Linked DNA regions of Sporocytophaga myxococcoides DSM 11118. The protein of the gene in region 1 binds, or shares a complex with, the protein of each later gene. Links are inferred from orthologs where the notes say so. Each region holds a gene or a part of one and is shown in the gene's direction. Other genes may lie near its edges.

Region 1 (3,334 bases):
TAGTATTAGTTATTCTTTCTTTTGTGTTTAGCAATATTAAAACGAGCTATAAGCAAAATGTAGAGGATTACAGGAGACAGAGGAATGACTTTTTCAAACATTCTCCATTTTCTCCAATTGAGGATAAAGAAGCTTTCACAACGCTAAATTATTTTATACCTAATACTAAGTATAAAGTAGAGGCAGAACTCTACCCCCTTTCCGATTCTTCAGAAATTACAATCACCAGAAATGATGGTAGAAAAGACACTTATAAAAAATTTGCCACAGCTTCCTTTACTTTAGAAAAAAAGCCTTTACAGCTAACTCTTCTAATTTCAAAAGATTCATCAAACAATGAACTAAACGCTTTTATTCCTTTTTCTGATAAAACCAATGGAGGGGAAACTTATAGTGGAGGTAGATACCTTGACTTAAAAATAACTGATAAAAAACACGCTGTAATTGACTTCAACTTTGCATACAATCCATTTTGTGTGTACAGTTATAAATACAGCTGTCCTCTACCGCCGCCGGAAAACCATTTGGACATAGAAATTCCTGCCGGCGAAAAAATATGGGAAAAGCCTCAGGAGAAATAAGTGTTTTAAGTAATTTTACAGATTCCACATTTCAAGGTTAAAATTTACAAATGAAAATTTCATATAATTGGCTACAGCAGTTTATTCAACTTACCGAACCTGCTGAAGAAATAGGTACTCTGCTTACAAAATCAGGTTTAGAAGTTGAAGGAATTGAAAAGTTTGAAAGCATAAAGGGAGGCCTTAATGGCATCGTAATAGGTAAGGTTTTAACCTGTGAAAAACACCCGGGCGCAGACAAATTAAAGAAAACTATTGTTGATATCGGAAATGGCACAATTCTGCCAATCGTTTGCGGGGCTTCAAATGTTGCAGAAGGACAAAAGGTAATTGTAGCAACTGTCGGTGCGACCTTATACCCTACTGAAGGCGAACCGTTTAAAATCAGCAAAGCAAAGATAAGAGGCGAAGTTTCAGAAGGAATGATTTGCGCAGAAGATGAAATCGGGTTAGGCAAATCTCATGATGGCATTATGGTACTTCAGACTGAACTGCCCCTTGGCACTTCTGCTGCTGAATATTTCAAAGTCGAAAATGATTATACTTTTGAAATAGGCCTAACTCCAAATCGTGCTGATGCAGCTTCTCACCTCGGTGTTGCAAGAGATTTGAGAGCTCTTTTGAAAAGAGAAATTTGCAAAGGAGAAGAAAAGTCTTTACCGGCTCAAAAAGAAAAACATGCTATCAATGTTTCTGTCGAAAACTCAGAAGCTTGCCCAAGATATTCAGGCATCATCATAAAAGGCATATCAGTAAAAGAATCTCCTGAATGGCTTAAGAACAGATTGAAGTCTATCGGCCTCTCTCCGATTAACAATATTGTTGACTGCACCAATTTTATACTGCATGATCTTGGCCAACCACTTCATGCGTTTGATCTTGCCAAAGTTGGAAATACTGTTAAAGTTAAAACTGCAACAGAAGGTACCGAATTTGTTACTTTAGACGGAAATAAAAGAAAACTAACTTCCAAAGATCTTATGATCTGCAATACAAACGAACCAATGTGTATTGCAGGAGTATTTGGAGGATTAGATTCAGGTGTAAAATCTGACACTACAGCCATTTTCCTTGAAAGTGCTTATTTCTCTCCGGATTATGTGAGAAAAACAGCTCAACATCATGGAATAAAAACAGATTCCTCTTTCAGATTTGAAAGAGGAACAGATCCTAATATGACTGTTGAGGCTCTGAAAAAAGCTGCAAACCTCATCCTGGAAGTAGCTGGCGGAGAAATCGCTTCAGATTTGATTGATATTTACCCTAGTCCTATTCAAAACTTTGAGATAGAAACTTCATTTTCCTATATCCATAGATTGATTGGTAAAAAGATTTCACCTGATACAATTGTAGAAATTCTTTCAAATCTTGGAATCAAGATACTTGAAGTTAAAGGAGATAGTCTTAAGGTTTCAGTACCTCCTTTTAAAGTTGATGTTCAGAGAGAAGCTGATATAGTTGAAGAGGTTTTAAGAATTTACGGATACGATAATATTGAAATTGATCCGAAAATCAAGACAGATTACATTGCTGATTTCCCTAAAAAAGATAAAGCAAAACTTCATGGCAAACTTGGTAATTTGCTTGCAGGAGCAGGATTTTCTGAAATAATTACAAATTCTCTTACAAAAGAAAGTTATCAAAAACTGGTTGAAAATAGTGACAATCCTGTATTGATTTTGAATAAACTTAGTGAAGATTTGGGGGTAATGCGCCAAACATTGCTCTTCTCAGGCCTTGAAGTCATTGCTTACAATGTGAATAGAAGGCAAAAAGACCTGAAATTCTACGAGTTTGGAAAAACATATTTTAAAACTGAGAAGGGCTATACTGAAAAAGATCGTCTTGCATTATTTATTACAGGAAACCAACATCATGAATCATGGATAGCAAAAGATGCTCCCTCTGATTTCTTTACACTGAAAAACTTCATTCATAGAATTATTGAAAAACTCAATATTAAAGGAACAACTGTTAACACAATTTCAAGTAATTACTTCTCTGAAGGCCTTGAATATCAAATCAAAGGTAAAACTTTAATTCAGTTCGGGAAAATTGCGGATAAAATATTGAAGGCAACTGATTTAAAACAATCTGTTTACTATGCAGACTTCGATGCTGCACTTCTTTTAAATCTACTATCTGAAACTACTGTATATCAGGAAATTTCCAAATTCCCAGAAGTAAGACGGGATCTCTCATTAGTTATAGACAAAGGAGTTACTTTTGAACAGATTAAACAACTTGCTCAGAGTAAAGAAAAGAAGATTTTACAGGAGATTAACGTCTTTGATGTATATGAAGGTGCAAATTTGGGAGACAACAAAAAATCTTATTCTGTAAGTTTTTATCTTCAGGACGATGAAAAGACACTTACAGATAAAGTTATTGATCAAACCATGCAAAAACTCATGGATTCATTTGAAAAAGACCTTGGAGCAATTATCAGAAAGTAATTAATGAAGGATAAGCGGGAATTATTGGTAAAACTTGATTTTCTTGAGCATAAAATCGAAAGCGTGTTACAGGAGCTGCATTCGGCCAAAACTGAATTGATTAGGATTAAAGGAGAAAATCAAGACTTAAAAGCGGTAATCGAACGCCAAAATCAAGAGATAAAAAACTTTCAAAATCAAGAGAAAATTAGTAAAATTGTATCGTCAATTGCAGAGGATGCTCATAATCCTTCAGAATTAAAGCTGAAAATTAACGAGTATATTAGAGAAATTGATAAGTGTATAGCACATTTAAGT
Region 2 (3,170 bases), on another replicon or contig:
AGCTGTTCTTTTTCGGACGGTTTTATCTACATCTGACTTTGAAGTATTAAATAAAGATTCCAGTACAGCCATGTACATGGAAATTTTTGAAGGTAAGAATGATTCATATCTGGCTCTACATAAAAAGTCCAAAGCTCGTCGTATTCTATTGTGATTATTATACAAAATCTTATTATAAACAGAAGGGTTGGTGCCAAAATTTGGAGTTGGATCAGAATTGTCATTCACAAGAAAAATAGGTAGTAATACCTCCTGGATACGGCATATTCGGTTAAATTCATCGTCATCAAAATAAACGTCTTCATATGAGCCAGCAGAATTTGAATTGACATCATGACGATATTCGCGTACATTGGTTTCATCTAAGGAGCTAAGAAATCCTTCAAATATATTTACAGAGTTATCCTTGATTAACCACATGGCAAATAAATAGGATTGGAATAGAACAAGTAAGGACCTACCAACAGCTACTAAGTTTCGATCATCATATATCACATTTAAGGAACGCAAGTTTCCAGAGTAATATATACAAACATTATCTGAAAGAGTCCTAAAATTAATTCCTCCAACTGCTAAAGAGAAAGGCGGGCTTAAAAGAATAAATTCTTGAATTTCACGTTGTCGATTTGTTGCTATGAACCCATTCATTTTGAGCCTGGTGTCAGCTTTTTTAAACAGAAAATTTCTTAATGGCGCTATTATTTTTATATTCATCCTAATGATAAATTTGAATATCAGTTAATTTAGTTTAATGGAATATATAAAATTTTATTTTTAACAAAAAATGGGACTTAATTATCATTTCCTTATGTTCATCTTAAAATTACAGAATTGTTGAACCTTAAGTTTATTTATATCTTTGTAGCATGTTAGATAAGATAAAAGGCATTTCGGAAGAAATAGAGCAATTTCAGATAGATACTAAAGATAGTCTTGAGAAATTCAGACTAACGTTTGTAAGCAAAAAAGGTAAGGTTACTGAATTATTCGACCTACTGAAGCAAGTACCCAATGAAGAAAAGAGAGCAATGGGTGCAGAGCTGAATGTTCTTAAAAATGCAGCACAGGCTAAGCTTCTCCACTTTACAGAAGTGTTTGAACAGGCGGCTTCACAAAATGCTTCTTCAGGAAAAGATCTGACGCTCCCTGGAATTCCTGATCAGAATGGTACACGTCATCCTCTTTCTATGGTGCGTGAAGAAATTACCCAGATATTCGAGCGCATGGGATTCAACCTTTCCGAAGGGCCTGAGATTGAAGATGACTGGCATAACTTTACTGCCCTGAACTTCCCACTGAACCATCCGGCAAGAGAAATGCAGGATACATTTTTCATTGAGAAAAATCCTGACATTGCATTAAGAACGCATACTTCTTCTGTGCAAGTGAGGGTGATGGAAAATCAGAAGCCTCCCATCAGGACTTTATCTCCAGGAAGAGTTTATAGAAATGAAGCGATATCTGCCAGAGCACATTGCGTGTTTCATCAGGTAGAAGGTTTGTACATAGATGAAAATGTAAGCTTTGCAGATCTTAAGCAGACACTTTACCACTTTGTGAAAGAGATGTTTGGAAAAGATACTAAACTTAGATTCAGACCTTCATTTTTCCCTTTTACTGAGCCCAGTGCGGAAATTGATATCAGCTGTCTGATCTGTAAGGGTGAGGGCTGCAATATCTGTAAACATTCAGGATGGGTTGAAATCGGTGGTTCAGGAATGGTTGATCCTAACGTACTTGAAAACTCAAAGATTGATTCTAAGAAATATTCAGGTTATGCTTTCGGTATGGGTATTGAAAGAATTACCATGCTTAAATACCAGATCAAAGATCTTCGCTTGTTCACAGAGAATGACGTGAGATTCCTGAAGCAGTTTACCTTTCTTGGGTAATTAAACAAATCTATTCACTAAGGAAAATATAAAAGAGGCTGTCTAATCGGGCAGTCTCTTTTTTTATACTTCGTCTAATTTGTGGTGTCAGGTCTTTCCGACCTGACACACTATCTCTTAAATGTTTCGGGTCGAAAGACCCCGACACCACAGGAAATGTCAGCAAAAACCTCCGTCATGTGAGCTTTTACCTTACAAATGTTAACAAAAAGCTCCGTCACGTCAGCTTTTACTAGCAAAATGTCAGGTAAAAGTTCTATTGCTTAAGGTTTTTGCTCGAAGTTTGGCTTTCTAATCTTCGAAGTTGTACCATAAATAAAAGGGCTGTCTTTATTAAGAAGACAGCCCTTTCTGATTTAGCGGATTGGGTATTTCAGTGATGTCGGGTCGAAAGACCATGTGTCAGCTTAACTGTTTTATAATTTTAACAATCGCTTTATTCATTTATTTACAATCCTGAAGGGATTGAATATTTATAGAAAAGCGAATGTAGTATTGATGCGACCCCAATGGGGTCGTATGCTATTTTTCAGGTAGTAACTATAAACATATGACCTCTCCGAGGTCTGCACTTTCCTCAAAAAATTCTTAATAAACTGAAAAATAACTAAACCATGTTATTTGAACTCAATACATAAAATTTAAAAAATGCCAGTTGATTCAGGCTCAAGCAAAGGCATGAACTTAATAATTCTGCCATCGCTTTAGGTTATGGCATCAATCAAATCTGTTAAATTGATAGCTATGGTCGAAAGACCCGACACCACCGGAAATAAAAAAAGAGAGGCTGCATCTTTTGAACAACCTCTCTTTATTTATATGCCATCATTTTTTATGCCTGTGAAGATGATCCTGATAAGTTGAGTATTAGTACTCCAATAAGAATAAGAGTGATGGCTATAACTCTGCTTAGAGAAATACTTTCATTAAAAACAAGCATCCCAACTGCTGTAAGTAATGCAGTGCCAACGCCTGACCATACAGCATAAGCAGTACCAAGCTCAATTTTTTTAATGGACAGGTTAAAGAAATAATAACTTACGATATAAAAAGCTATCATTAAAATAGTAGGTATGATCTTCGAAAAACTATTCGAAAATCGGATCATCACTGTGCCTACAACTTCTGTCACGATTGCGAGAGAAAGATATATCCAGTTCATAACAATATATATTTAGAGGTGGAAGCAGCCTCAATAGTTAGTTATTGTCTGATGAATAAGTGAAAGGAGAATAGAAATTGAATCAAGTTTCACTTACTCATCAGGCAATAGAATCA

Evidence for each region. The genes of interacting proteins can lie anywhere in the genome.
Region 2: the proteins of pheT (region 1) and K350_RS0110070 are in contact, whole or in part, in a crystal structure (PDB 6P24), measured with the Escherichia coli proteins. The link is inferred for Sporocytophaga myxococcoides DSM 11118 from one-to-one orthologs.

Annotation. Positions count from the first base shown.
Region 1 is NZ_KE384560.1:1,018,717-1,022,050, reverse strand. What follows is about bases 298-3,334. They hold pheT (phenylalanine--tRNA ligase subunit beta), read left to right. Parts: upstream 298-631; coding sequence 632-3,037; downstream 3,038-3,334. Other genes in these bases: K350_RS0122640 (coiled-coil domain-containing protein), read left to right, coding at 3,041-3,334; K350_RS0122650 (DUF1684 domain-containing protein), read left to right, coding at 298-581. Outside these bases: more of K350_RS0122650, read left to right, coding at 1-297.
Region 2 is NZ_AUFX01000006.1:355,699-358,868, reverse strand. What follows is about bases 7-2,879. They hold K350_RS0110070 (phenylalanine--tRNA ligase subunit alpha), read left to right. Parts: upstream 7-866; coding sequence 867-1,892; downstream 1,893-2,879. Other genes in these bases: K350_RS0110065 (DMT family transporter), read right to left, coding at 2,725-2,879; K350_RS0110075 (HEPN domain-containing protein), read right to left, coding at 7-714. Outside these bases: more of K350_RS0110075, read right to left, coding at 1-6; more of K350_RS0110065, read right to left, coding at 2,880-3,054.